DNA from 3 places in the Pseudomonas sp. TE31087 genome. Region 2 is predicted to be linked to each of the others. Evidence: riboswitches for the same ligand, from Rfam matches in the RefSeq annotation. Region 2 holds a riboswitch; each other region holds the start of a gene.
The links. Region 2 has a riboswitch for cobalamin ahead of ACZ899_RS04480 (TonB-dependent receptor plug domain-containing protein). Riboswitches for the same ligand answer to the same signal wherever they lie in the genome.
Positions count from the first base shown of each region.

Region 1: linked by a shared signal. The riboswitch ahead of cobO (cob(I)yrinic acid a,c-diamide adenosyltransferase) and the one ahead of ACZ899_RS04480 (TonB-dependent receptor plug domain-containing protein) in region 2 are both predicted to bind cobalamin.
Region 3: linked by a shared signal. The riboswitch ahead of ACZ899_RS08755 (ABC transporter substrate-binding protein) and the one ahead of ACZ899_RS04480 (TonB-dependent receptor plug domain-containing protein) in region 2 are both predicted to bind cobalamin.

Region 1 covers NZ_JBXVNN010000001.1:2,791,913-2,801,748, forward strand. Annotated here, with positions in the region: gene ACZ899_RS12535 (adenosylcobinamide-GDP ribazoletransferase) at 50-784, opposite strand; gene cobC (alpha-ribazole phosphatase family protein) at 786-1,355, opposite strand; gene cobT (nicotinate-nucleotide--dimethylbenzimidazole phosphoribosyltransferase) at 1,352-2,407, opposite strand; gene cobU (bifunctional adenosylcobinamide kinase/adenosylcobinamide-phosphate guanylyltransferase) at 2,404-2,925, opposite strand; gene ACZ899_RS12555 (cobyric acid synthase) at 2,927-4,381, opposite strand; gene cobD (threonine-phosphate decarboxylase CobD) at 4,378-5,370, opposite strand; gene cbiB (adenosylcobinamide-phosphate synthase CbiB) at 5,363-6,271, opposite strand; gene bluB (5,6-dimethylbenzimidazole synthase) at 6,268-6,918, opposite strand; gene ACZ899_RS12575 (cobyrinic acid a,c-diamide synthase CobB) at 6,915-8,210, opposite strand; gene cobO (cob(I)yrinic acid a,c-diamide adenosyltransferase) at 8,207-8,818, opposite strand; cobalamin riboswitch at 8,932-9,150, opposite strand; gene ACZ899_RS12585 (hypothetical protein) at 9,305-9,836, shown strand, end outside.
Region 2 covers NZ_JBXVNN010000001.1:989,924-999,759, reverse strand. Annotated here, with positions in the region: partial or broken gene ACZ899_RS04500 (HD domain-containing phosphohydrolase) at 1-158, opposite strand, end outside; gene ACZ899_RS04495 (8-oxoguanine deaminase) at 866-2,224, shown strand; gene ACZ899_RS04490 (ABC transporter substrate-binding protein) at 2,287-3,210, opposite strand; gene ACZ899_RS04485 ((2Fe-2S) ferredoxin domain-containing protein) at 3,203-3,931, opposite strand; gene ACZ899_RS04480 (TonB-dependent receptor plug domain-containing protein) at 3,943-5,898, opposite strand; cobalamin riboswitch at 5,988-6,191, opposite strand; gene ACZ899_RS04475 (DUF2946 family protein) at 6,496-6,885, shown strand; partial or broken gene ACZ899_RS04470 (TonB-dependent receptor) at 6,956-9,110, shown strand; gene ACZ899_RS04465 (PepSY domain-containing protein) at 9,116-9,836, shown strand, end outside.
Region 3 covers NZ_JBXVNN010000001.1:1,945,688-1,955,523, reverse strand. Annotated here, with positions in the region: gene ACZ899_RS08785 (hypothetical protein) at 1-399, opposite strand, end outside; gene ACZ899_RS08780 (hypothetical protein) at 458-613, opposite strand; gene ACZ899_RS08775 (GFA family protein) at 781-1,152, shown strand; gene ACZ899_RS08770 (bleomycin resistance protein) at 1,376-1,810, shown strand; gene ACZ899_RS08765 (ABC transporter ATP-binding protein) at 2,361-3,146, opposite strand; gene ACZ899_RS08760 (FecCD family ABC transporter permease) at 3,143-4,159, opposite strand; gene ACZ899_RS08755 (ABC transporter substrate-binding protein) at 4,156-5,169, opposite strand; cobalamin riboswitch at 5,284-5,481, opposite strand; gene ACZ899_RS08750 (acetyltransferase domain-containing protein) at 5,509-6,678, opposite strand; gene ACZ899_RS08745 (MFS transporter) at 6,755-7,654, shown strand; gene ACZ899_RS08740 (PAAR domain-containing protein) at 7,780-8,037, opposite strand; gene ACZ899_RS08735 (DUF6708 domain-containing protein) at 8,034-8,852, opposite strand; gene ACZ899_RS08730 (T6SS effector BTH_I2691 family protein) at 8,922-9,836, opposite strand, start outside.

The sequences.
Region 1 (9,836 bases), 1.8 Mb from region 2:
CCGACGCCTCGGCAAGGCCGCTCCTACAAGGGAACGTGTCGGCCTGAAGCTATGCGCGTAGTGCCAGAGTAACCACCACCGTCAATTCCAGTAGTTCCAACAGCGCCCCGGCCGTGTCCCCTGTGGTTCCACCCAAGCGACGGCACATCAGCTTACGCAGCCACACGAATACCACCAACGCCGCCAGCAGTGGCCACAGCACCGCCCAGCCTCCCAGCGCCAGTCCGGCCAGCGCAGAAACCAACAATACCCAGATCGCGCCGCGCCGGGGCAGGTGTTCGGCCAGGGCCGCACCCAACCCACCCGCACGCACGTAAGGCGTGCCGAGAAACAGCCCAAGCATCGCCGCCCTTCCCACCACCGGCGCCAGCACCAGCAGCCCCCCCGCTCCCCGCTCGACCAGCACCCACAGCGCGCAGAACTTCAGCAGCAATACCAGCACCAGCGTGACCACGGCAATCGGCCCGCTGCGCGGGTCCTTCATGATCTGCAAGGTGCGCTCGCGATCGCCGAAGCCCCCCAGCCACGCGTCGGCGCTGTCGGCCAGGCCGTCCAGGTGCAGCGCGCCGCTGAGCAGCACCCACAGCGCCAGCAGCAAGGCCGCGTGCAAGGGCGCCGCGGTGCCTTGCAGCAGATGGCTGGCCAGCCACAACAACAGGCCGAACAGCAGCCCCACCAGCGGATAGCACAGCAGCGAACGCCCCATCTCGCGAGGCTCCGGCATGCCCGGCAAGCGTACCGGCAAGCTACTGAGGAACTGCAGGGCGATCCAGAACGGCAGCATCTCAACCCACCTCGCGCATCTGGCCGTCGTTCTCCAGCATCAGGCGAGCCAGCATGCCATGCCCGACCTCGACCTGAAGCAATTGCTCACGCGGCAAGCCACGTGCCCGCGCCAGGAGAAGACGCATCACCCCGCCATGGGTGACCATCAGCACGCGCTTGCCTGCGTACGCACGGCGCATGCCCTCGACCGCCGCCAGCACCCGTTCGGCAAAGGCCAGCACCGGCTCGCCGCCCGGCGGGGTGAACGCATACGGGTCATTCCAGAACTGCCCCAGGGCATCGGCGTCAACCTGCATGATCTGCGCGGCGCTTTGCCCTTCCCACTCGCCGAAGTGCAGCTCGCGCACACCGGCCTCGCGCAGCACCGGCAAGTTCAGGCGCGCACCCAGCTCATCGGCGAACGCCGCACAGCGCTGCAACGGCGAACTGACCAGCACATCCCAAGGGCCGGCCTCGGCGACAGCCTGGCGCATCTGCGCCCAGCCAGTCTCGGTCAGGGCGTCGTCGAGGCTGCCGCGCAAGCCGCCACCCAGTTCCGTCTCGCCATGGCGCAGCAGTTCGAGGATCATGCCGGGCGATCCGCCACCGCCGCCTCGGCGAAGGTCGCCATCTGTCCGTGCAGGGCGCAGGCCAGGCGGATCAGCGGCACCGCCAGCGCCGCGCCGCTGCCCTCGCCCAGGCGCAGCCCCAGGACCAGCAGCGGCTCGGCCTCCAAGGCCGCCAGCAGGGCCTTGTGCCCCGGCTCGGCGCCCTGGTGGGCGAACAGCAACCACGGCAGGCACTGTGGATTGAGGCGTACCGCCACCAGGGCGGCGACACTGCAGATGAAGCCATCGACCAGCACTGCCACGCCATGCTGGGCGCACGCCAGGTAGGCACCGGCCAGGGCGGCGATCTCGAAGCCGCCGACACAGGCCAGCGCCTGCAGCGGCTGGTCGGCGCGCAGGCCGTGCAGCACCAGGGCACGTTCGATCACTTCGGCCTTGTGCCGCACGCCGGCGCTGTCCAGGCCGGTGCCCGGCCCGCTCAGCTCACGCGCCGGGCAGCCCAGCAACGTACTGGCCAGCGCCGCCGCTGCGGTGGTGTTGCCGATGCCCATTTCGCCGCCGATAAACAGCTGGGCGCCGTTATCGAGTGCGCGCAAGGCGCTGTCGCGACCGGCCTGCAACGCCGCAGCCAGTTGCGCGTCGGTCATCGCCGGCTGACGGGCGAAGTTGGCGGTGCCGGGCCCGAGGTTCAGGTGATGGACACCGGGCAGTTGCAGGGTCGGGTCGATGGTACCGAGGTCGACCACCTCCAGTTGAGCATCCAGTTGGCGCGCCAGCACGCTGATCGCCGCGCCACCGCCGACGAAGTTGCGCAGCATCTGCCCGGTCACCGCCTGTGGATAGGCGGAGATGCCCTCCTCCACCACGCCATGGTCACCGGCAAAGACCGTGATGGCGATGCGTTCCAGGCTGGGACGCTCGCGCCCTTGCAGGCCGGCCAGGCGGATTGCAAGGTCTTCGAGCTGGCCGAGGGAGCCGGCCGGCTTGGTCAGTTGCTGCTGACGGGCGCGGGCCTGGTCCATGGCGGCGGTGTCGAGGGGTTGGCAGGCATCACGCCACCACATCTGGGTCATAGGGCAGGTCCTTTGAGCATGAGAGGGAGGCCGGCCACGGTCAACACCACGCGCTGGCAGCGTTCGGCCACAGCCTGGTGCAGCGTGCCCGCCAGGTCGACGTAGCGACGGGTCAGTTCACCCATGGGCACCACGCCCAGGCCGGTTTCGTTGCTGACCAGGATGACAGTGCCCGGCAACTGCGCCAGGCACTCGAGCAGTGCGTCGCGCTCCTGCGCCAAGCGCAGGTCATCCTCGAGCATCAGCAGGTTGGTCAGCCACAGGGTCAGGCAGTCCACCAGCAGACAGCGTCCTTCGGCGGCTTCGGCACGCAGCACATCAGCCAGCGCCACGGGCTCCTCCACCAGCCCCCAATGGGCCGGACGGCGCTCGCGGTGCAGGCGCACGCGTTCATTCATCTCGCCATCCAGCGGCCGGCTGGTGGCGATGTAGGTCACCGACAGGCCGCTGGCCTCGGCCAGTTGCTCGGCCAGGCGGCTCTTGCCCGAACGGGCGCCGCCGAGGATCAGGTTGCGCATGTCAGACGACTCCACACAGTTGGCGCAGGCGCGCGGTGTCCAGGTGCTGCTCGACCAGGTCGGCCAGGCGCTCGATATCGCGTTCGCGCAGGGCCTCGTAGTCGATGGGCTGCACATCGGCCAAACCTGCCCAGCGCAGCAGCGCGGCGCACGACTGGCTGCCCTCGAACAGGCCATGCAGGTAGGTGGCGAGGATCTGTCCGTCGGCGCTTATGGCGCCGTCGGCACGGCCATCGGCCAGTTGCACCGCCGGACGCTCCAGCGCCGGCCCCTGAGTGACACCGGCATGGATCTCGTAACCCGACACCGGGCTCTGTTCGAGGTACAGCGTGCCTGTGACATTGCGCAGTTGCTTCTCGGCCTCCAGCACGGTGCTGTAGGCCAGCAGGCCGAGGCCCGCGCTGGAGCCGGCGGGCCCTTCCAGGCCCAGTGGGTCATGCACCTGCTCGCCGAGCATCTGCAGGCCGCCGCAAATGCCGATGAGCTTGCCGCCGTAGCGCAGGTGCCGGGCGATGGCGGTGTCCCAGCCACGCTCGCGCAGTTGCGCCAGGTCGCCGCGCACGCTCTTGGAGCCTGGCAGGATGATCAGGTCGGCGGGCGGGATCGGCTGGCCCGGGCCGATGAACTGCAGGTCCACCTGCGGATGCAGGCGCAGCGGGTCGAAGTCGGTGTGGTTGCTGATCCGCGGCAGCACCGGGACGATCACCTTGAGCACGCGCTCGCCCTTCGTCCCCTGGCGGGTATCGATACCGTCCTCGGCCTCCAGGTGCAGGTCGGTGACATAGGGCAGCACCCCCAGCACTGGCTTGCCGGTGCGCTGCTCCAGCCAGTCCAGGCCCGGTTGCAGCAAGGCGATGTCGCCACGGAAACGGTTGATGACAAAGCCCTTGACCCGCGCCTGTTCGCTTGCCGACAGCAGCTCCAGGGTGCCGACCAGGTGGGCGAACACGCCGCCCCGGTTGATATCGGCCACCAGGATCACCGGGCAGTCGACCGCCTCGGCGAAGCCCATGTTGGCGATGTCGCCGGCCCGCAGGTTGATCTCCGCCGGGGAGCCGGCACCTTCGACCATCACTACCGGATAGGCTGCGCTCAGGCGCTCGTGGGACGCCAGCACCGCCTGCATGGCGATGGCCTTGTAGTCGTGGTAGGCGACGGCGTTCATGCTGGTCACCGCGCGGCCATGGACGATCACCTGGGCACCAGTATCGCTGTTGGGCTTGAGCAGCACCGGGTTCATGTCGGTGTGCGGCGCCAGCCGGCAGGCCTGGGCCTGCACCGCCTGGGCGCGGCCGATCTCGCCGCCGTCGGCGGTCACGGCGCTGTTGAGGGCCATGTTCTGCGGCTTGAACGGCACCACGGCAACGCCCTGGCGCAGCAGCCAGCGGCACAGGGCGGTGACCAGCGTGCTCTTGCCGGCATCGGAGGTGGTGCCTTGCACCATGAGGGTGGTCATGCCGATTCCTTCTGGTAGTCCGCCAGGGCCTGGGCCAGACGTTGTTCGTCCGCCGCCGTGGCAGGCAGGCCGAAACGCAGCGCGGGCGGCTGCTCGAACAAGCGCACCAGGATGCCACGGCGGGCGAGAAATTCATGCAGGTGCGCGGCACGCTCATCACGCACGTACTGGAACAGGTCGCAGCCACCGCTGGGTGGCAGGCCTGCACCATCAAGCAAGGTGGCCATACGCTGGCTGGCCTGGGCGCAACGGGCAATTTGTGCCTGGTGCGCCGCGTCGTCGGCAAAACACGCCTGCCCCAGCACACGGGTCGGGCCGCTGACGGTCCAGGGCCCGAGTGCCTCGGCCAGGCGTCGCAGCACATCCACCTGGGCGACGACAAACCCCAGCCGCACGCCGGCCAGGCCGAAGAACTTGCCGAACGAGCGCAACACGATCAAGCCCGGTTGCCCAGCCTGATCGACCACACTGTGTTCGGGCGTGTTGTCCATGAAGGCTTCGTCCACCAGCAGCCAGCTACCGCGCTCGGCCAGGCGCGTATGCCAGGCCAGCAGGCGTTCGCGGGTCACCCGGCGGCCAGTGGGGTTGTTGGGGTTGACCAGCACCAGCACGTCGAGGCTGTCGAGCACGTCCTCGACCTCGGTCTCGTCCAGTTCGACCAGCGTGTGCCCTGCCCGTGCCCAGGCATGCGGATGCTCGGCATAGCACGGCGACAGGACCCCGACCCGCCCGACCGGGCGCAAGTACGGCAAGGCCTGGATCGCCGCCTGGGAACCGGCCACCGCCAGCAACGGCTGCGCGCCGTAGTACTGCCGCGCCGCCGCCTCCAGGCCATCCTCGGTCTCCGGCAGGCGGGCCCAGGCCTCCAGCGGAATCGGCGGTATCGGGTAAGGCCATGGCGCGATACCGCTGGACAGGTCGAGCCACTGCTCCCGAGGGATGGCGTACTGTTTCACCGCCCGCAGCAGGCGGCCACCGTGTTCAAGCATTCAGATAGGCTCCCACGCAGATCAACAGCACCCACAGCCACACGCCGCGCTGCACCAGGCTCCAGCCGCGCTCGATGGCATCGGCGTCGGCCATTGACCCTTCACCCAGGCGCGGCCGTTCGTGCAACTCGCCGTGATACACCGCCGGGCCGCCCAGCTCCACGCCCAACGCACCGGCCCCCGCCGCCATCACCGGGCCGGCGTTCGGGCTGTCCCACAGCGGCGCCTGGCTGCGCCAGCAGGCCAGGGCCAGGCGGGTCTTGCCCAGCAGCGCATAGGTCAGCGCCACCAGCCTGGCGGGAATATAGTTCAGGCCATCGTCGATGCGCGCCGCGCACCAGCCAAAGCGCTCGAAGCGCTCGTTACGATAGCCCCACATCGCGTCCAGGGTATTGCTCAGGCGATACAGCACCACCCCCGGCGCGCCGGCCACGACGAACCAGAACAGCGCGGCGAACACCGCGTCGCTGCCGTTCTCCAACACCGACTCGGTAGCCGCCCGGGCCACGGCGGGCTCGTCCAGCTCGCGGGTCTCGCGGCTGACCAGGTAACCGACGCGCCGCCGCGCCTCGGCCAGGTCGCCCTGGCGCAGCGCCTGGGCCACCGGCAGCACATGCTCGCCCAGGCTGCGCAGGCCCAGGGCGCAGTACAGCGCCAGCACATCCACCAGCCAGTCGATATACGGTAGCCACGACAGGATCAGCGCCAGCAGAGTCAGCGGCACCACGGCCAGGAACCACGCGGTAACGCCATGGCTGCGCCAGCCGCGCCCGCCGGCGTTGAAGCGTTGTTCCAGGCGCGAGGCGAAGTTGCCGAAACCCACCAGCGGATGACGTCGACGCGGCTCGCCCAGCAGCGCATCCAGGGCCACGCCCGCCACGGTCAGCAAGGCCACGCTCATGGACGCTCTCCCCAATGGTTTTCGTACAGCATCTCGCTCAACGGTCGTTGCTCGGCCCAGTCTTCCAGTACCAGCATCGGTGCCGGATAGAACTCGGTCACCGGCCCCAGGCACAGCACCGCCATGGGCTTGGCGCCGGCGGGCATGCCCAGCAGCTCGGCCAGGGCCTGGGGGTCGAACAGCGACACCCAGCCCATGCCCAGCCCTTCGGCACGCGCCGCCAGCCACAGGTTCTGGATGGCGCAGGCCAGCGAGGCCAGGTCCATCTCGGGCAAGGTGCGGCGACCGAAGACGTGCGCCTCGCGCTTGTCCATCAACGCCGCCACCAGCACTTCGGCGCAGTCGTTGATGCCTTCGACCTTGAGCTTCATGAATTCATCGGAGCGCTCGCCCAGGGCCTCGGCGGTGCGTACCCGCTCCTGCTCCACCAGCGCCTGGATCCGCTCGCGCAATGCACGCTGGCTGATACGGATGAAGCGCCACGGCTGCATCAGGCCCACGCTGGGTGCCTGATGGGCGGCGGCGAGCAGGCGCCCGAGCAACTCGGGGGCCACCTCGCCCCCGGCGAAATGGCGCATGTCGCGGCGTTCGCCAATGGCCCGGTAGATGGCCTGGCGTTCGGCTTCGCTGTAGGCGTGTCGGCTCATGGTCGCAGCAGCGCCGCCGCCGCATCGGGGTTGGAGGGGAAATAGAAGTGCACGTAGGAGGCGGTCAGGCGCCCCAGGCGATAGACCGCCTCGTTGCCCCGCCCACCGTTGGGGCTCAGGCCACGGGCGATCGGCGCCAGCTCGGTGCTGGTCAGCGAATGGTGGTAGGTGTGGCCACGCAGGGTGCCTTCAGGCAGTTCGACCGCCTGCAGGGCCAGGGCCGCCAGGCGCTTCTGCATGGTTGCCTCGCCCGGCAGCAGGCCCAGCAGCGCGGCGCGCTCGCCCGCCACGTCGGTCAGTGCGTCGAGCAGGTAGAGCATGCCACCGCACTCGGCCAGCAGCGGCTTGCCGGCGGCATGATGGGCGCGGATCGCCTCCAGCATCGGCGCGTTGGCGGCCAGGGCCTGGTGATGCAGCTCAGGGTAGCCGCCGGGCAGGTAGAGGCTGTCCACCACGGGAAGCTCGCGATCATGCACCGGCGAGAAGAACTCCAGCTGCGCACCGAGGCCGCGCAGCAGGTCGAGGTTGGCACCGTAGGTGAACGCAAAGGCTTCGTCGCGGGCCACGCCGATGCGCACCCCGGTCAGCGACGAGGTCACGCTCACCGGCTCAGGCCCGGCAAAACTGACCGGTGGCGGCAACGCGGCATCGCAGCTGGCACCGAGCGCTTCGGCGGCAGCGTCCAGTCGAGCATCCAGATCGTTCAACTCGCTGGCCTGGACCAGGCCGAGGTGGCGGCTGGGCAGCTCGATGCCGCGCTCGCGGGACAACCCGCCGTACCAGCGCAGGCCTTCGGTCAGGCTGCCTTCGAGCAGTTGCGCATGGCGCAGGCTGCCGACCCGGTTGGCCAGCACCCCGGCGAACGGCAGGTCGGGCTGGTAGCGCGCCAGGCCCAGGGCCAGGGCGCCGAAGGTCTGGGCCATGGCCGTGCCGTCGATCACCGCCAGCACCGGCACGCCGAAGTGGCGTGCCAGGTCGGCGCTTGACGGGGTACCGTCGAACAGGCCCATCACGCCTTCGATCAGGATCAGGTCGGCCTCGCCCGCCGCTTCCCACAACAGGCGACGACTTTCCTCGGCGCCAATCATCCACAGGTCGAGCTGGTAGACCGGCGCGCCGCTGGCGCGCTCCAGGATCATCGGATCGAGAAAGTCAGGCCCGCACTTGAACACCCGCACCTTACGCCCGAGGTTGCGGTGCAGGCGAGCCAGGGCGGCGGTGACCGTGGTCTTGCCTTGGCCCGAGGCCGGGGCCGCGATCAGCACGGCGGGACACTGGCGCGACTCACTCACAGTTCGACGCCCTTCTGCGCGCGGATACCTGCCTGGAAGGCGTGCTTGAGCATGCCCATCTCGGTGACGGTGTCGGCCAGTTCGATCATTTCCGGCTTGGCGGCGCGACCGGTGACGATCACATGCTGCATCGGTGGACGGGCCTGGATATCCGAAAGCACCTGATCGAGGTCCAGGTAGCCATGTTTGAGGGCGATATTCAGCTCATCGAGCACGACGAACTGGATCGACGGGTCCTGCAGCAACTGCCGCGACACCGCCCAGGCGGCTTCGGCGGCGGCGATGTCACGCTGACGGTCCTGGGTTTCCCAGGTAAAGCCCTCGCCCATCACGTGGTAGCGCACCTGCTCGGGGAAACGACGGAAGAACAGCTCCTCGCCGGTACTGTTGCGGCCCTTGATGAACTGCACCACGCCGCATTGCATGCCGTGGCCCAGGGCGCGGGCGAGCATGCCGAAGGCCGAGCTGCTCTTGCCCTTGCCATTGCCGGTCAGCACCAGCAGCAGGCCGCATTCGTTGGGGGAATTGGCGATGCGCTCGTCGATGATCGCCTTCTTGCGCTGCATGCGCGCCAGGTGACGTTCGTCGCGTTCGATGGATTCGCTCATCAGGGGTCTCCGCAGGCTGTCGCGGCGGCGGCGACAGATAAAAGGCAGGCAGACGAGGAGCGCGCAGGGGGCATGGCAACGGCCACATCGCACCGCGCATCACCCTCCGTGATGCCGTTTGGCAGTGACAGGCCGGTCTCCGGGCTCATGAGCGGGCGCAGGCCCTGGCCACGCGCCTTCCCGGACTTGGAAATCCAGTGGCCTTGCGTAACCGTCGACTCATCTACCGTTGCGGGGGCAGCGCCGGGCTCGCGCCTGCTGGCGCCCACCGGCTTCCCAGTTTCACCCTGCCGAACCGCGGCTCGCAGGGCACCTGAAACACGCCGCGAAGGTTAGAGGGTTGAATCGGGAGCGTCAATCGAACGAGGGCCGATCTGGCCTGGATCAATGGCCGATCCGCCAGCTTGTGCCACACTCAAAGCAGTGATATCACATAGCCACCACTTTATCGGCTGACCTCGATCACAATGACAAGGAGAGCGCAGCATGCAAGGCCTGATCATCAACAACCCGCGCCTGGAGTTCCTGCGCCCGGCCCTGGAACGCTGGGTCGACTGCATCGACCGCTTCAACCAGCTGCAGGGCGACAACGAGGCACCCTACTGGCACGGCACCGCCGCCAACGTCGGCCTGCTCGCCGCGGCCGCCTGGCAGGGTGAGCTGGTGGCGTTGGAACGGCACATGAGCAAGAAGCAGCGCGACGAGGGCGAGCGCGATGGGCGCTGCGACCTGTCGATCAGCAGCGCCGAGGAGTCGCTGTACCTGCACGCCGGCCAGCGCTGGCCGCGTATCGCCCGCCTCGACCTGACGGCGGCCCTGCAGGAAACCGCCGCCCTGGCCAAGCCGATAGCCTATGGCAGCCAGCTCAAGGCCGGGGCGTTGTTCGTCACCCCGTGGAAGGCCGGCCAGCATGCCAGCCCCGAGGAATTGCAGGACCTGGTGGACGACCTGCAAAAGCACACGGCCTGCGCGATAGCCTGGTACTTCCCATATGCCTACCGCAAGCTGCATAACGAAC
Region 2 (9,836 bases):
CCGATCTGCTGGGCGGCATCGCCGGCGGCGGCCACCAGGGTCTGGCGCACCCCCAGGTAGCCCTGCCAGGCCAGGGCCGCGCCCAGCGCCAGCATGCCCAGCATGATCGCCAGCGCCACCAGCCATTGCAGGGAGATACTCCGGCCACGGTTGTTCATGAACGCCTGCCCCGTGCAGACGCCAGCCTTGCCGCATGCCCCATCAACGCGCAGCCCATCCCAGGTACTCCCCGTGTGGCGATTTCCACAGTGTAATCAGCCCGCGCGAACCTGCCGGCCTGTGACAGTGGCTGGTAGCGAGACAGTCGCATACTGGCGCAACGACATCAATCACGCCCTGAATCATTGTGGGAGCAACTGTCTTGCTCAATTTTTAGAATCTGGCGCGATCCCCGTGGGAGCGGGCTTGCCCGCGAACACCGGCGCAGCCGGTGCCATACACCGCGCTGGATTCTTCGCGGCGGTGCGGCGGTCCGATAAACCCGCTCCCACAGGGTCAAGCTAAATCAAGTTTGTTCCATGAGAGTGGCCCGTCCCGCAGTCGTCAGAATTGCGGCGAAAAACTCGTATACAAAAAAAAGAAATTCTGTTTACACTGCCTCACGCCTACGACAACGGTCATCGCCGTTGCGTATTGCGACAGGCTCAAGCCATGCGACATCCGCTATCGCCCAACCTCTCCGGGCCCCCTTCTCGAATGCCGTGCGTCCTGAACGCCGCATCCGCCCTGCTGCCATCGACCCACACGCCCGATACGCCCTCGCCAGGGCCGATCCTGCGCGTGCGCGGTTCTGCTGCCGGGCTTCGCCACGGCGCCTGACGCTTCCCTACAATCAGAAAACACACCCCAAGCGGGAGGGACACCCATGCCCAAGACACTACTGGTCAAGAACGCCGAACTGCTGGTGACCATGGACGGCGAACGCCGCGAGATCAAGCGCGGCGGCCTCTATATCGAAGACAATGTGATCAAACAGGTCGGCCCCAGCGATACCCTGCCTCAGCACGCCGACGTGATCCTCGACATGACCGGCAAGGTGGTCATCCCGGGCCTGGTCAACACCCACCACCACATGTACCAGAGCCTCACCCGCGTGGTGCCGGCGGCCCAGGACGGCGAGCTGTTCAACTGGCTGACCAACCTCTACCCGATCTGGGCGCGGCTGACCCCGGAGATGATCTCGGTATCGACCCAGACGGCCATGGCCGAGCTGATCCTCTCGGGCTGCACCACCTCCAGCGACCACCTGTACATCTACCCCAACGGCTGCAAGCTCGACGACAGTATCCACGCCGCCGAGGAGATCGGCATGCGCTTCCACGCCGCGCGCGGCAGCATGAGCGTCGGCCGCAGCCAGGGCGGCCTGCCGCCCGATTCGGTGGTGGAGAAGGAAAGCGACATCCTCAAGGAGTCGCAGCGCCTGATCGAGGACTACCACGATGCCAGCCACGGCTCGATGCTGCGCGTGGTGGTGGCGCCCTGCTCGCCGTTCTCGGTCAGCCGCGACCTGATGCGCGAGGCGGCGGTGCTGGCCCGCCAGTATGGCGTGTCGCTGCACACCCACCTGGCCGAAAACGTCAACGATATCGCCTACAGCCGCGAGAAGTTCGGCATGACCCCGGCCGAGTACGCCGAGGACCTGGGCTGGGTCGGCCACGACGTCTGGCACGCCCACTGCGTGCAGCTCGACCAGCACGGCATCGAGCTGTTCGCCCGCACCGGCACCGGGGTCGCCCACTGCCCGTGCTCGAACATGCGCCTGGCCTCAGGCATCGCGCCGATCCGCAAGATGCGCGACCACGGCGTGCCGGTGGGCCTGGGGGTCGATGGTTCGGCGTCCAACGACGGCGCCAGCATGATCGGCGAGGTGCGCCAGGCGCTGTTGCTGCAACGGGTCGGCTTCGGACCGGATGCGATGACTGCCCGCGAGGCGCTGGAGATCGCCACCCTGGGCGGCGCCAAGGTGCTCAACCGCAACGATATCGGCGCCCTCGCCCCGGGCATGGTCGCCGACTTCGTCGCCTTCGACCTTGGCCATGTGGCCTATGCCGGCGCCCTGCACGACCCGTTGGCGGCGCTGGTGTTCTGCACCCCGACCCATGTCGACACCAGCGTGATCAACGGGCGTGTGGTGGTTCAGGGTGGGCGCATCACCACCGTCGACCTGCCGCGAGTACTGGAGCGTCACAACCAGCTGGCGCGTCAGCTGGTCCTCGGCGAGTAACACCCAGCCCATCGCGGGGCAAGCCCGCTCCCACGCCAAGCTCCGCGATCAGGGCTGGCCAGCTATGGGACAGCCACTTCCCTGAGCCGCCGCGCCAGTTCCAGGGCCACCCGCCCGCTGGCCGGCGTCGGCACCAGCTCGGTGAACGGGATATCGATCATGCGGTTCTCGCGCACCGCCCGCAGGCTCGAGAGCACCGGATCACGGGCCAGCAGCTGACGCTTGCGGCTGGCCGGCGACCACAGGGCGTCAGCCAGCAGGATCACATCGGGGTCGCTGCTCAGCAGCGCCTCGCGGTTGACCGTCACCCGGTACTGGTCAATCCCGCCGAGCACATTGCGCGCCCCGGCGGCGGCCAGCAATGGCGTGACGAAACCCCGCCCACCTTCGCTGTCCAGCCCCCGGACCTCGCTGTCGAGGTAGAACACCGACAGCGGCTTGCCGACAGGCGCGATCGCCCTGGCCCGCGCCAGGTCCGCCTCCATCGCCTCGATCAACGCCTGCGCCCTCGCCTGCCTGCCGAGCATTTCGCCAAGGAGGGTCAGGTCACGCCGGACATGGGCGTAGTAGTCCAGGGAATGGCCGGCACAGGCCGACTCGAGCAGGTAGGTGGCGATCCCGTTGCCGGCCAGCCGGGTTCGCGAGCTGACCCCATCGCCGAAGGCCGTGGCGAATCCGCCGACCACCAGGTCCGGCCTTTGCGCGTACAGCACCTCGCTGGCCGGATACTCCCGGGCGATCACCGGCACGCCCTGGTAGCGGCTCTGCTTGTAGGCGGCGCCGTTGTCGTCCAGGTAGGCCACACCGACCATCGACGGCCCGACGCCAAGGGCGAGCAGGAGGTCGGCCGCGTGCTGGTTGAGGGCGACGATACGTGCAGGCGTCGCCGCAGGCCGTTGCCAGTCTTGCCCGCAGTTGCGAAAGCGCTCGGCCAGGGCCGGTGTGCCACAGCACAGGGCCAGCGACAGCAACCAGGCTTTACGCATCGCATGTCCCTCCCTTGATCAGCAATCTTTCGGCGATCCTTCCGCCCTCTAGATGCGTTTTTACCAATTCCTCCACCTCCCGATCATCACGTACCCGATACCAGCAGCCGTCCGGGTGCACCGTCAGCACTGGCCCCAGGTTGCAGGGGAACTGGCAACCGGTACGGGTCAGCAGCACGCCGCCTGGCGTCTCGATCAAGTCACGCTCCAGCAGCTGGCGGCGCAAGCGTTTCCACAACGGCAAGGCACCGCGCCGCACGCAGCGTGGGCCGGTGCACAGGAACACCTGGCGGGCATGCTCGGGTATCCGCGACCAGTCCGGATCGCTGGCCACCGCGTTGACCTGGTCGCATGGCAGGTGACGGGCATGCTCGCCGACGCTGGCACACGCCGCCCGAGCATCCAGCCCGCGCCGACCCAGGGCCTGGGCCGTGATCCAGATACCGGCGCGACCTTGCGCCAGGCGCCCCAGCTCATCGCGCAGCCAGTCGAGGTAGGCGCTGTCCGAGGTGGGTTCCAGGTCCACTACCAGCAAGCGCTCAATGCCCAGGTCAAGGGCCTCGCGGATAACCACCCACAGCCCGTCGAAGCCCTCCAGGGTATCGACGATATCCCGGTCCGCCTCGCGGCCACGCAGGTCGCGAACCTCGGCGCCGAACGACTCGGCCACCGAGCCACTCGCCAGACCGGGGCCCACGAACAGCACACGCTGATAGTCCATGCTCACGCCCCTCAGAAGGTGTAGGTGTACCGCAGTTCGCTGGTGAACGGCCGCCCGAGGTTGTCGACATTGCTCGCCCGGCTGGTGACATAGTCGCGGTCGAACAGGTTCTCCACCAGCAGGCTCAGCCGGTGCTGGCGGGCGCCATCCAGGTAGCGATAGGCATCGGCATCGACCACCGAGTAATGGCCATAGTCGACGCCCTTGGAGCTGACCACGTCGCGAATGTAGCGAATGGCCCCTCCGGCACCCCACCTGCGGTCTGCCGATTCGTAGCCGAGCCGCGAGCGGGCGAAGAAACTCGGCACGTCGTTGATCGTCGCCCCGGTGCGCGACTCGGTGAGGTTACGGGTCATGTCGGCCTGCAGGCTCCATTGGTCGTCGAGCTGGATACGTGCATCGGCCTCGAAACCACGCATCTGCACCTGCCCCTGGCCATTCACCCACTGGCTGCCGTCCAGGGTGATCAGGTCGGTGATCTTGCGCCGGAACACGGTGACGCTGGCGCTGAACTCACGCGCCAGCAGCAGGCCGTGGTAGTCCAGGCCAAGCTCGGCATTGCGGCTCTTCTCGGGCTTGAGGTTGCGGTTGCCGATCTCGTCGCCAGGCTCGTTGACGAACAGCTGCTCGGCGTTGGGCAGCTTGTAGGCGCTGCCGTACTGGCCGCGCAGCTGCCAGTTGTCGTTCAGGTCGTACAGCGAGGTGAGCATGCCGACGGTGGCGCTGTCGCCGCCGCTCATGGCTTCGTGGCGCACGCCGAGGCTCGGGTGCCAGTTCGGCAGGGCCTCGATCCTGGGCCTCAATTGGACATACAGCGCATTGGCCTGGGCCTCGTTGTCGTCGATCAACAGCACGTCGTCCTGGCCCTTGAACCACTGGTTGTCGGAACCGAACACCAGCACATGGCCGCCGTCGAGCTCGGCCTTGCCCTCGGCCTGCACACCCCAGTCGGTGAAGCCCCAGTAGTCGTTGTGGTTGACCACGTTGCGGCTGCCGTCGGCGCGGTTGTTGATGCGGGTGTAGCGGGTGTCCCAGTCGTTGACATGGCCCTTGACGAAGTAGCTCAGGCGCTCGTTGAGGCGCTGCTCGAAGGTGGCGGTGGCGATCTGCTGCACGCGGTCGTTGGTGGTCTTGTAGTTGTTCACCGGCCGGGCGAAATCGAGGTTGGCGTCGGTGTACTGGTAGAACAGCTCCAGCCGCGTATCGTCGCCGAAGGCCTGGATCGCCTTGCCGCCGAAGGTGGTTACCTCGTAGCCGCGTTTCTTGTCGCTGACGTTGCCGCTGTAGTCACGGTTGCGAAACGGTTGGTAGCCGTCGGAGACGTTGTGACTGACATAGGCCAGCAGCCCCAGGTCGCCGAAACCATTGCTGAAGATCCGCTCGACGCGGGCGTCCTTGCTGTTGCCGGCGAAGCTGTCCAGGCCCAGGTTGACCTCCCCCGAAGCCTCGCGGCGCTGCGGGCTGCGGGTGACGATATTGATCACCCCCGCCACCGCCTGGGTGCCGAACAACAGGCTCTGGCCGCCCTTGAGCACCTCGATGCGCTCCACCGCGTTGGCCGGCAGGGTGTCCAGGTACAGGCCACCGTACAGGCGGTTGTTCAGGCGCACGCCGTCGAGCAGGATCAAGGTGTCGTCGTTGCGCCCGCCCAGCAGCGAGTAGGTGCCGTAGTCGAACGGGCCGTTCTTCGGCGCGACGTAGAAGCCGGGGATGAACATCTGCATCACCCGGGTGATGTCGGCGCCGGGGCCGGCGCGCTCGATCTGCTCGCGGCTGACGATCTCGACCTTGCTGCCGTACTGGGCCATGGCGGCGACCGTGGTCGACTCCACCGAGGGCGCGGCGACGATCTGCTGGTCGAGGATCAGAGGGGTGTTTTCGGCCAGTGCCAGGGGGCTGGCCAGGCAGCCCAGAAGCAGGGTCCGGGCCTTGGGGGAGAAACGTCGGGAGTGAATCACAGCAATCATGCTCTTCTCGAAAGTGACTTTCGCAGAAGCACGCAGGAGCAGGGATCGCGCACAGCCAATACCGGCCCATGCCCGCCCACCGCAGGAGTTTGCCTACCACATTCCAGGCCGGTCTCCGGGCTCGCAAGACAAGACACCTTCACCTTCCCATGGCGCATTAGCCACAGTGGTCTGTCGAAGGCATCACTTGCATACCGTTGCGGGGGCAGCACCGGACTGGCGCGAAGCGCGTACCGGTTTCCCGTTTCACCCCATGCGCGGCGGCATGGGACACCTGAAATCGGTCGGCATCTGAACACCTGGGGCCGAGAGGCGTCAAGCCAGCCAGGTGAATCGATTCGAATGTTTTTTATCGGCCAAGCACTCTAGTGTCCTGTCTCGGAAATAAGCTGTTCACTTTTGGCGGCGTCTTGGGCGCCCGGCCTGCGTTGCCACTCCTCGCCATAGCCCTGCTATGACTCGTCGCGGCGCCTTGGCCGAACACCCAAGCCACTCGCCAAAAGAGAACGTATTTCCGAGACAGGACACTAGGCAGATGTTTCAAACGCTGTAGAATCCGCACGCCGAACCTATTCTCATTCCCTTCGAGCTTTGCCGATGAAGCTGGCCCGCCACACACAATCGCAAGTCGCCTGGGTGCTGTATTTCAGCATCCTGTTCGGCTCGTTGCTGTGCGCCATGGGCCATGGACAGATGGCGGGCTTGCGCCTGGCCGGCCTGGATGACGCCGCCTGGTGCGCGGCCGACAGCAGCGGCGTGTTCAAGGGCGACCAGGACATCAGCGACCCGGTGCTGCCCGCCGGCGGCGACTGCGTGATCGCCAGCCTGTTCAGCGCCACCCTGCTGGCGGTGTTCTTCGGCCTGCTGGCCTTGCTCGCCGGGGAGTCGAGCAAACCCTTACCCAGGCAACCCGCGCCACCCCTGCCCAAGCAGCGCTGGCCACTGGTCAATCCGCGCGCCTCTCCTGCTTCGCTTCTCGCGTTCTGACATCGCCACGCCCTGCGCTGCCTGATCGGCAGCGGGCGTGCGCTCACCGATTTCAGCCAGGAAGCCTTGCATGTTTCGCATGACCACTTTGGCGCTGCTCGTTGGCAGCGCAACCTGCGCCTGGGCGCAGGATGACACCCTGACCCTGCCCGCCAGCAACGTCACGGCCACCGCCGACCACCCCAAAGAAGCCACCACCCTGGACCTTGACCGGCCTATCGAAAGCGGCTCGCGACTGAACCTCAGCGCCCGCGAGAACCCCGCCTCGGTCAGCGTCGCCGACCGCAAGACCATGGAACGCATCGGCGCGCGCAACTTCCAGGACGCCGCCAACGCCCTGCCCGGGGTCAACGCTTCGGCACCGCCCGGCTGGGGCGGCTACGTGTCGTACCGCGGCTTCAACGGTGCCCAGGTCAGCCAGCTGTTCAATGGCATCAACCTGCAGTACGGCGCTGCCGGGCGACCGGTCGGGGCGTGGATCTACGACCGCGTCGAACTGCTCGGCGGCCCCTCGTCGTTCCTCAACGGCAGCGGCGCCGTCGGCGGCAGCTTGAACATGATCACCAAGCTGGCCAACCGCGACGAGGATACCTTCGAAGGCCGCGTCAGCTATGGCCGCTACGACACGATGGAGACCTCGGTCGGCTTCAACAAGGCGCTCAACAGCGGCGACGGCCCACGCCACTACGCCCGACTCGACTACAGCCGCACCAGCACCAATGGCTACATCGACCGCCAGGAGAACGGGGCCGGCAACCTGGCCTTCTCGCTGCTCAGCGACATCAACGACCAGTTGTCGCACACCCTGGCCATCGAGTACCTGGAAGAAAAAGAGGACAGCCCGTACTGGGGCACGCCGGTGCTGCAACCGGCGGTCGGCACCCTGCATATCGACAAGCACAATCGCTTCAACAACTACAACGTCGAGGACGGCCGCTACGAGCAGCGCACGCGCTGGCTGCGCTCGATCACCGACTATCGCATCGACGACAGCAACCAGCTGCGCAACACCTTCTACCACTACAACGGCCAGCGCGATTACCGCAACCTCGAGGTGTACCGCTACAACGCCGGCAACACTGCCATCGACCGCTCCGGCGGCTACCGCCAGCGCCACGACCAGGAGGTCAACGGCAACCGCGTCGAGCTGACCCACCAGGGCCAGCTGTTCGGCCTGGCCAGCGACTGGGCGTTCGGCGTGGACTACAACCGCAACCAGCAGACCAACTACCCACTATCCAAGGGTGCTTTCGACCGCATCGACCCGAACGGCTTCCAACCCGATCACTTCCTCGACATCCCCGGCATGGACGCGCCGCGGGCCAAAGGCCGCAGCACCAACACCGACACCACCGCGGGCTTCGTCGAAAACCGCACCCGCCTGACCGGACCAGCTGTCGCTGATCACCGCGCTGCGCTACGACCATATCGACTTCGACGTGGTCGACCACGTGACCCGGGCCAAGCTGGACCGGCGCTGGGACGCCTTCACCGGCCGCCTGGGCCTGGTCTACGAGCTGACGCCCAATGTCAGCCTGTACACCCAGTACAGCACCTCGGCCGAGCCGCCGGGAGGCTCGCTCACCGGCGCCTCGATCAGCCAGGTCGGCGACTTCGACCTGAGCACCGGCCGCCAGGTGGAAGTGGGCAGCAAGTTCGACTTCCTCGATGGGCGCGGCTCGGCCACTGCAGCGGCCTATCGCATCGTGCGCAAGAACATCTCGGTGCCCTCCTCGACCGTGCCCAACACCACCGAGCAGGCGGGCCAGCAGACCTCCACCGGCATCGAGCTGGCGGCCTCGTTCAAGGTCACGCCCAAGCTGCTGGCCGCGGGCAACTTCAGCTGGGTCAACGCCGAATACGACGAATTCAACGAGACCATCGGCGGCGTGGTGTACTCGCGCAAGGGCAAGAACCCGGTGAACATCCCCGACCGGGTCGCCAACCTGTGGCTGACCTACGACCTGGCGCCGGGTTGGCAGGTCGGCGCCGACGCCCGCTATGTGTCGTCGGTGTACGCCAATACCGCCAACACCGCCTGGGTGCCGTCGTACACCGTCTACGGGCTGTCGATGACCCACGATCTGGACCAGCACGTACAGCTCAGCGCGCGGCTGCGCAACCTCACCGACGAGGTCTACGCCCGCTTCATCCACCAGACCAACACCCAGTACTACCTGGGTGAGCCGCGCAGCCTGGAAGTCGCTGTGCAGTGGCGCTACTGATGGGCCTGAAACGCCAGCTGTACCTGTGGCACCGCTGGCTGGGTATCGTCGCCTGCCTGTTCATGGCGCTGTGGTTCGTCTCCGGGGTGGTCATGCTGTATGTCGGCTACCCCAAGTTGACCCCGGCCGAGCGCCTGGCCCACCTGCCGGCACTGCCGGCGGGTTGCTGCGCCGAGTTGCCGGCGCAGTGGGCGCAGCAGCCGTTGAAGGCACTGCGCCTGACCAGCCTGGGCGGGCGGGCGCACTACCTGCTGGAGCTGGCCGACGGGCGCCGCGTCACCCTCGATGCCGCCAGCGGCGCGTCCCTGGCTCAGGCCGACGCCGCCTGGGCCCTGGCCAATGCCCGGCAGTACGCCGGTGACGCGGCACTGGCCTACCAGGGCACGGTGGACGAGGACATGTGGACCCACTCCCGGGCCCTGGACGGCGACCGGCCCTTGCACCGGGTGCGGGTGGACGATGCCGCCGGCACCTGGCTGTACCTGTCCGGGCGCAGCGGTGAAGTGGTCCGCGACGCCACCGCACAGGAACGCACATGGAACTGGGTCGGTGCCTGGCTGCACTGGCTCTATCCCTTGCGCGGCGGGTTCGGCTTCGACAACGGCTGGCGCACGCTGGTGATCGGCCTGTCCGTGCTCGGCACGCTGATGGCGGTCCTGGGCATGGCGGTGGGCATCCTGCGCCTACGCTTGCGCAAGCGCTATCGCAGCGGCTCGTGCAGCCCTT
Region 3 (9,836 bases), 960 kb from region 2:
GTCGCTGGCGCTTTCACGCATCAGCGTGGTGAGCTTCTCGCTCAGGCGCTTGCCTTCCTCGCTCTGGCCAAGCTCCCTGGCCTTGGCCGGGTCGCGGGTGGCCTGAACGATGAGGTCGAACTCGGCATCGCTGAAGTGCTCCTCGCTGTACAGCCTGAACAGGTCCTGGCGCTGGTCGTCGACGGTCAGGTGCTTGCGCAGCACGTCCTTGATCTTGTCCTCGGGCACCTGCGCATGGGTCATGGCCAACAGGCCTGCCATGCGCTCGATGTTGTGGTCGTAGGCTTCCTGCAGGGGCAGGTTGGCGAGGATCTTTTCCTCGCGGCTGGGTTTCTGGTCGCAGGCGGCGAGGGCGCCGAGCAGCAACACGGGCAGCAGTAGACGAGACAGGCGGGGCATGGTGGGGCCTTGGGCACGGTAAGGCCTGGGAGTGTACTGCAAACCCGTGGTGGTGGAATCAGCGTTGCAGCGGATTGCGCAGGCGCACCCAGAGAATCGCCGGCAGGGCCATCAGCAGCCATTTCAGGTAGCGGTTGACTTCGTAGTGTTCGCAGGCAACGCCGATGAGGGTGCAGACCACCACCACGGCCACGAACTGGATCATTCTTTCCATCAGCAGGTTTCCATCATTGCAGGGGCCGGAAGGGCCGCGGGGCGCACTGTAGCAGGCGACGCAGGCAGGGCAGATCGGCATGCCACACGGCGTAACACTTTTGCACCACTGGTAGGCGCGAGGTTGGCTATTGTGCGGCAATCCCGGCAGCCAAGGAAGGTAACCCCATGACCCGCTACAAAGGTGGCTGCCTGTGCGGCCGTATCCGGTTCTCCGCCAGCGGCGAGCCGCGTTTTCCGCATACCTGCTCGTGCGGGCAGTGCCAGCGACATTCCGGCAGCCTGACCCTGTGCTGGGTGGAGTTCGACAAGGCAGCGGTCGCCTGGACCGGGGAGGGTGGATTGCCTGCGCTGTACCGCTCGTCCGAGGGCTCCTGCCGTGCGTTCTGTGCCACCTGCGGCAGTTCCCTCGGGGCCATTGACGATGCGCCGACGGTGGCCTTGCTGCTGGGCTGCTTCGATGCCAAGGGCGACCAGGCCCTGCGGCCGAGTTCGCATTCGTTTCGGGCTTGTCGGCCGCGTTGGTGGAGGGTGGGGTGAAGGTTGGGGATTGGGGGGAGGCTGACAGGTGTTCGGCGAGGGCCTTGCAGCGCCTGTGAGATCGAGCGCCGCCCGCGCGACGCATCGCGGGACAAGCCCGCTCCTACATCTATTGCAACGTGCCGAACCTGTTGGGCCATGGTTGCCCGCCTTGGCGCACGACTTGAGATTGAGTAAGGGATATCATGTGCGCCACTTTCCCATGCCGCTCAAGGACGATTGCATGCTGCAGCGCAACAAGATGGTGCCCGAACTGATCGTCAGTGACCTCGATCGCAGTCTGGATTTCTGGGTTTCGTTGTTGGGGTTCGAGATTGCCTATCAGCGCCCGGAGCAGCGCTTTGCCTACCTTGACCTGCAGGGCGCGCAGGTCATGCTCGAGCAGTTCGACGCCGAGGATCACTGGCTTACCGGGCCCCTGGAAAAACCCTTGGGGCGGGGGATCAACCTGCAGATCGACGTCGCGGCGGTCGCGCCGCTGGTCGAGCGGCTCGAGCGCCATCGCTGGCCGTTGTTCCAGGCGTGCGAGGACGTCTGGTATCACGCCGATGCGGTCGAGGTGGGGCTGCGTCAGTTTCTGGTACAGGATCCGGATGGTTATCTGCTGAGGCTGGCGCAACGGATGGGCGAGCGTCCGGCACAGTCGAATCTGCGGTAGAGTCCGCGTCCTGTTCATCTGCGCTGTCGCGCAGGAAGCAGCCTTACCAGCATTACCAACGTGGGAGCGGGCTTGCCCCGCGATCACCGGCGCTCCACGGTCTTGGGACCAGTCCTTTCAAGGTTTGGACGCGGGTGGTTATTGACTGCATTAGGGCTACTAGGTGCTTGCCACGAGCTTTGCAGCGCCTATGAGATCGAGCGCCGCCCGCGCGGCGCATCGCGGGACAAGCCCGCTCCTACATCTGTTTCGGGCCAGTCAGTCCTGTGCCATTACCTGGTCCGCCCTGTTGGTACGACGCGGTTTCAGCGTGGGCATCACTGCCGCCCCGCACGACTTGAGGCATGAGCCAAGGCGGACAGCGATAACCTCACAGGAGTGACTGGCCCGAAACAGATGTAGGAGCGGCCTTGCGTCGCGATGCGCCGCGCGGGCGGCGCTCGATCTCATAGGCGCTGCAAGGGGCGCGGCGAGCACCTGGTGGCCTTGATACAATCAATAACCCCGCCTCCAAAGACCTTTATAGGGCTGTAAAGCCCCCCCAGCCGTTTCAGGCACGAAACCGCAGCACCCGCGCCCCATCATACGGATCGACCAGGTAATGAGCCTGAACCCCAAACGTCCCCAATAACCGCTCCGGCGTCAGCACCATTTCAGGCTTCCCCAAGGCCACCAACCGCCCTTGATCCAGGACAGCCAACCGGTCACAGGTCAACGCCTGGTTCAGATCATGCAAGGCCACCAGGGTAGTCACCGGCAACGCCTGCACCTGCCGCAACAGGCTCAACTGATGCTGGATATCAAGATGATTGGTCGGCTCGTCCAGCAGCAGCACCTGCGGCCGCTGGGCCAGGGCCCGGGCGATGTGCACGCGCTGGCGTTCGCCGCCGGACAGCTCGCCCCACAGGCGCCGACGCAGGTGGCCGGCATCGGCGTCGGCCAGCGCCTGCTCGACGATCGCACGGTCATCCGCGCCGAACGGCGCCAGGGCCGACAACCACGGCGTGCGGCCGAGGGCCACGGCGTCATACACACTGATGGCGTCCAGGGTGTCGGCCTGCTGTTCGACCAGTGCCAGGCTTTGCGCAACCCGGCGACGCGGCATGCGCTCCAGCGCCTCGCCCAGCAAACGCACGCTGCCACTGCTGGGCGTGCGCAGGCCGGCGAGCAGCTTGAGCAGGGTGGACTTGCCCGAGCCGTTGGGGCCGACCACGCCGAGGGTCTCGCCGGGCATCACGCTCAGGTCGATTCCCTGCAGCACGTCGCGGTCGCCCAGGCGCAGGCTTAGGCCCTCGCAGGCAAGCGGGGCGTGGGCGATGGCGGTCATCACGGTCATGGACGCCCCCGGCGGCTGACCAGGATCAACGCGAACACCGGCGCGCCGATCAAGGCGGTGACCACGCCCACCGGGATCACCTGGCCGGCAATCAGCGTGCGCGAGAGGATGTCGGCGACGATCAGGAACAACGCGCCGCCCAGGGCGCTGGCCGGCAGCAGGCGGCTGTGCCCGGGGCCGAGCAGCAGGCGCAGGGCGTGGGGGATGACCAGGCCGACGAAGCCGATGGCGCCGACGATCGAGACCATCACCGCGGTCACCAGCGCTGTGCAGCTGATCAGCAACCATTGCGTGCGCCGCACCGGCACGCCCAGCGAGGCCGCCGAGTCGGCGCCGAAGGTGAAGGCGTCCAGCGCCCGGCGGTGCCACAGGCACACCGCCAGCCCGACCAGGGCCACTGGCAGCGCCAGCCACACCGCCGGCCAGCGCACGCCGCTGAGATTGCCCAGCAGCCAGAACAGGATGCCCCGGGCCTGTTCGGCGGTTGCCGACTTGGTGATCAGAAAGGCCGTCAGCGCGTTGAATAGCTGCGAGCCGGCGATGCCGGCGAGGATTACCTGGGCGTTGTCGTGGCGACTGCCGCTGGCCCGCGACAGCACCAGCACCAGGGCGAACGCGGCCAGCGCGCCGAGGAAGGCGCCGGCCGACAGCGACAGCACCGCGCCACCGAGGCCGAACAGACCCACCGCCACGGCGCCGGTCGAGGCGCCCGCCGACAGGCCCAACAGGTACGGCTCGGCCAGCGGATTGCGCAGCAGCGCCTGGAGGATCACCCCGCAGGTCGCCAGCCCCGCGCCGCAGGCGGCGGCCACCAGGGTGCGCGGCAGGCGGTAGTTCCAGACGATGCCGGCGTCGATCGGGTCGAGCGCATGACCGGCCTGCCACAACTGGTTGGCCAGCACCTGCCAGACCACCTCGGCGCTGATCCGCGTCTCGCCGATGGCGATCCCGGCGAGCATGGCCAGGCACAGGGCGAGCAGCGCGAAGGCACTGATGGGCAACAGACGGCTCATGGTTGTGGCGCTTTACCGCTGGCAAAGGCGCTGGACAGCACCTCCAGGCCACGGAACAGGCGGATGCCGGCCTGCATGGCGTCGGCGTCGAGGACGATGATCCGGCCTTGCTTGACCGCGTCCATGTTGCGGGTCACCGGGTCGTTGCGCAGGAACTCGAGCTTTTTCCGGTAGTCGTCGGCGGGGTAGCGGCGGCGGTCCATGCGGGCGACGATCAGCCAGGTGGGGTTGGCCCTGGCCAGGGTCTCCCAGCCCACCGCTGGCCATTCTTCGCTGGACTCCACCACGTTGCGCACGCCAAGGGTCTGCAGCATGAAGTCGGCCACGCCCTGGCGACCGGCGACGTAAGGGTCGACCTTGAGGTCGGCGCTGGAGAACCAGAACAGCGCGCTGGTGTGGCTCAGGTCCTGGCCGGCCAGGCGTTGCCGGGCCTGGTCCAGCTGGCCCTTGAGCTCGGCATTGAGGCGTTCGCCGCGATCCTGCACGTCGAAGATCTCGGCCAGTTGGCTGACGCTTTTGTAGATGGTGTCGATCCTGAACGGCTGCAGGCGGGTACCGTCGGCGCCCACCAGGTTGTCCTTGCCTTCGCAGTCCGAGGGCAGCAGGTAGGTGGGAATGCCCAGTTCCGCGAACTGTTCGCGGGTGCCGACCGCGCCCTGGGCGCCGACCATCCATTCGAACTGCGCCGTCACCAGCTGCGGGCGCTTGCCGACCACCGCCTCGAAGCCCGGTTCGTTGTCGGCCAGGCGCTCGACCTTGTCGTTCTGCGCCTTGAACTCGGGCAGCACGTTGTTGAACCACAGCGAAGTACCCGCCAGCCGCTCGCCCAGGCCCAGGGCATAGAGCAGCTCGGTGCCGGCCTGGCCGATGGTCACCGCGCGCTGCGGGGCCTGGGCGAAGGTCTGCGGCAGGCCGCAGTTGTCGACGGTCAGCGGGTAGCGGGTGGCGTCGGCGTGGGCCAGGCCCGCCAGTGACAGGCCGGCGAGCAGGGTGGCGAGGCGGTGCGGCATGGTGGGGCGATCTCCTGTCGGGTGGTACACGGAATGGCCCACGGACAGGCATCGCCAGGCGTCGTGCGGCAAGCACGCGGCCAGGGGCGGATGACCATCCCGGACACCCCGCCGGTTGGTGAATGCGTGCCGGCAGGTCTCCTGACTGGTGCGTCCTGGCCGGCGCCGGCCTTCCCGGGTCGGCAGACCCAGTGGCATCGATGGCGCAGGCTCGGCACCTACAGTTGCGGGGGCAGTTCCCTTTGGCCCGCCCTCGGCGCGCCCGGGATTCCCTTTTGATTCCGTGTGGAAACCGGCGGGCGGCATGGTAGACCATCGGGCCATCGGCTGAAAACGCTTTTACAGGTACTTGAGCCAGGCGATGTCGCGCCGCCGCGCCTTGAGCCGGGCGAAGCCGCGCACCGGCAGGTACTGGGCGATCGCCAGCAGTACCGCGACCAGCCACACCGCGCCGATGCCGTCGAAGCCGAAATGGCTGCCCTGGTTCAGGCCGAACAGCGCCACGCAGGCCACATACAGCAGCTTGAGCACATACAGGTGCAGCAGGTAGAAGAACATCGGCGCTGCGCCGAACACCGCCAGCGGGCCGATCCAGCGGGCCTCGCCGGCACGCTCGAACGCGCGCAGCAGCAACAGGCCGACGCCCAGGGTCAAGGCCAGGAACAGCAGCGACGGAGGGTACTTGGTGATGTTGAAGAAGCTCATCAGCGTTTGCCCGACGCTGGGGTAGAAGGCCCACGGCGCCTCGCCGTAGCCGTTGAGCAGGCGCAAGACGACAAAGCCGAGCAGCAGCATCACGCCGCCCAGCAGCAGGCGCTGCTGGCGCTCGCCGGCGTCGCTGGCGCGGCTGAACCAGGGGCCGAGCCCATAGCCCAGGGCGATCACGCCGACCCACGGCAACACCGGGTAGGAGGTACGCAGGCGCAGGCTGTCGGACAGCTCCAGCCAGTTGCGCTCGTGCAGGATCGCCCAGGGTACATGCAGCGCCGAGTGCGCCGCGAAATGCAGGCCATCGAGCAGGTTGTGGCCGGCGACGATCAGCGCGCCCAGGGCGAGCAGCAGCGGGCGTGGCAGCCACACCAGCAGCGACAGGGCGATCATGCTCAGGCCGATGGCCCAGATCACCTGCAGGTAGATCACGCCCGGCGGCAACTGGAAGGTCCAGGCGAAGTTGACCAGGGTGAGCTCCAGTAGCACCAGGAACAGGCCGCGCTTGAACAGGAACGCCGCTACATCGCCCCGGCCCTGGTGCTTTTCGCCGTAGAGCCAGGCCGACAGCCCGGTGAGCAGCACGAACACTGGCGCGCACAGGTGCGCCAGGGTGCGGCTGACGAACAGGCTGGGGTCGGTGGCGTCGATCGCGTCGATGGTCATCGGGTCGCTGACCTGGCGGTGCAGGAAGAAGGTTTCGCGTACGTGGTCCAGCAGCATGAACAGGATCACCAGGCCGCGCAGGGCGTCGATGCTGTGCAGGCGTTGGCTGGGGAGGGCGGTCGGGAGGCTGGTCATCGAGGCGGGTCGCAGGCAGGGATAGCATTCAAATGAAATGTTATTTTATTTCATTTGTCTGTGCCTGGATACAGGCATGCACTGGCGTTCAGCCTGGATCAGCCCTGAATCAGCGGCCCCAGCCGCTCGGCCAGGGCCTGGACCATCGCGCTCACCTTGGGCAGATGCCCGCGGTTGCGGCGCCAGGGGGCTGTTTATCTCCATCCTGCTGCTGTTCGCCGCCTTCAATGCTCTGTCGGCGCTGGCGCCGAACGTCTGGGTACTGGCCCTGGCGCGGTTCCTTTCCGCGCTGGCCCTGCCGGTGTACTGGGGCACCGCCAGCGAAAGCGCCGGGCTGTGCCTGCTGGTGGCGCTGCTGATGTGGGCCTGGCTGCCGCCTCTGCCGAAGGTCCCGGCCCGCGTCGCAGGGGAGCGGCAGACGGTGATTCTCAAGGACCGTCGTTTCATCGCCCATGTGCTGCTTTCGGCGCTGGTGTTCACCGCCATGTTCACTGCCTATACCTACCTGGCCGAGATCCTCGAACAGCTTGCCGCCGTGCCGGCCAACGCGGTCGGTTGGTGGCTGATGGGCTTTGGCCTGGTGGGCATGCTCGGCAACCCCCTGGCCGGACGGTTCGTCGATCGCAGCCCGCTGCGGGCCACGCTGCTGCTGTTGGCGATGCTGGCCTTGGGCATGGGCCTGGTCACCCCGGTGATCGGCAACCCGCTGCTGTTGGTGGGCGCCCTGGCACTGTGGGGCATCGACTACACGGCGCTGTTCCCGGTGTGTCAGGTGCGGGTGATGCGGGCCGGCGCCAAGGCCCAGGCCCTGGCCGGGACCCTCAACGTGTCGGCGGCCAACGCGGGCATCGCCGCCGGTGCCGCGCTGGGGGGCGCGGCGATCCAGGGGCTTGGTCTGGCTGCGTTGGGTTATGTGGCTTGTGGGTTTGCGGTGCTGGCGTTGGTGGCCACGTTGGTACTGCAACGGAGCGAGTGAGGCCTGTTCCACCCTCTGGCACAGATGCCTTTGCCCTCCACGTGGGGAGGGTAAGGGTGGCAATGGCCGACAGGTTGTCCTTGAACCGGCCAGCCCGATCGGCGGTTTCGCTCTGATCGGTTTTCTTAGTCGAGAAGCCACCCCGAGTCCCCCTCGACAAGCGTGCCGCCATGACTGGTGCGATCGCCCTGGCGTGCAACGCGCTTGCCATCGATGAGAAAGTGCGCGGCCCCTGTCTCGATCAGCGCCCCACAACTGATACGATCCCCAATCCGGGCAACGGGTTTACCATTGAACTGGTAGGTTTCGCTGCCGGTTTCCACCACACCCGCGCCATGCAGTGGACACTCGTGCAGGTGGCCTAAAAGTACGACCGGTTTCACGTGTGTTCTCCTGCGGCAGGGCCGGTACGTGACTCACGGTCTATCGCTTCAGGCCATTGCACCCTGGGGGCCAGTCGGCGAATGGGGGTGAGTTCGAAGTCATTGTCCCAATTGCGGGGTGGGCGAACAAAGGTGGGAAGTGCGTCTGGGCCCTGTTGCATGAAAAGTCTGATGATCTCCCAGTATCGCTTTCCATCCTCGATGCTATGGGTGAAGAAAAGACGGTCGATGATTTCGTCGGTGCCTGGCTTGCGGACTGCAATAAGGACGTTCTCGACGAGTCCGCCATTGCCCATGGGAGCGTAGACACTACAGACTTCGGCGATAAGGTCTTTCCAATCGTAGGCTACGGGTCGTACCCCCCATTTCTTTCGGCTGAATATGTAGAAGCGATCAAATCGATATTCATAAAAATAAACTTTTTGCCTGAGTCGATTGAAGCGGATTGGTTCGTTGCGTGGGAGTTCTATGTCTAAGCGCACGAACGGTATCATTGCCCAGTATGCGGCTGTGGTTATTGTTAGGCCTATAGCTATGATTTTCGCTTCGCTGATGCCGATTTCTGTTATTGTGCTGAGTGTGGTGTATAAATATAATATAAGTCCGAATGATAAGGTGATACTTCCGCCAATTGAGGCAATGCCTCTAATGCTCACGCTTGATCTGGGGATCTCCAAATAAGTGTTATTTATTTTGCTTGGTGTGGGTGGTAGTGGGAGTGAATTTAATCGTTGGGTTGGCTCTTCGTGGGGAAGAGCTAGATCATATTTCCAACCTAGGGGATGGCGAGGTAGATATTCATTGATTTTAGTCATTCGTTGACCGCCTGTATTTCTAAGTGTGCGTAGGCCTCGGGAGAGTTTCGGTCTGGCCAGTAAGTGACGTTAAAAGTTGCAGCCTGTATGCTGTGCCTGCCAAGGCTTGGGGTGAGTTCTATATGGCCGGTTATGAACTCGGTGGTAGTGGATCCCCCGGAGTGCAGTACGACAGATTTTATTACTGGTTTTTTGGCTGAGGGTATCTACTCTGTAGTCTTTAGCTTTGTGAGAGGGGCGCGACGACGGCTTTTTCTGTGAAGTTGGCAGCGGGTGTAAAACCTCATGGGACCCTGAGGCGATTGTTTCTCCGCTTGTGTAGTTGGACGGAACCCCATCGCCATGTCGATGAACAGTCAGGGACCAGTGATAGCTGTAGCTGGAGGCATTAATGTTGGGGAGGAGGATCTTGAATGTCAGCTTTTGCTCGGTGGCGGCTTGGGCAATCCATCCGATTTTAGCCGTGAGCGTGGGGTCGGCTCTTTGGGATTCGAATTTTAGGCCTGCCTCAATGCCCAATGTAGCAGCGTTTAGCTCTGCAAAAGCGATATCAGCATGCTCAGGGAACTCCCAGTGGATGGCGTGGGTTTCATTTGCCTTGCCGAAGTAACAACGCCTTGCCCAGCGCTCTAAGGGACTTGACTCAAGGCTTTCTGCAATCTTTTTAGCACCGTAAGAGATGGCAGCAAGGATGATTGCTATTCCTAGCGGCCCCCAAAAGGTAGGAACGAATACTGCGTATACCGAGGCCACTGTCCCCAGGCCAAATCCCATAGCTGATAAGACATAAGCATGCATAGCGGTATTATCTCCGCTTACAGACGTTCGCCTCAAGGCAAACACTGCCTGTGCCGTATCGTAAATCCCGGCCACGGCCCCCATGACGGCACCTACCCTGACCGTTGCCCGCCCCATTTCTATGGCCGTGGCCATCCGGGCCGTACCCGCAGGCGTCATGGGGATCCTGGTGTTGATCTGCGTGGC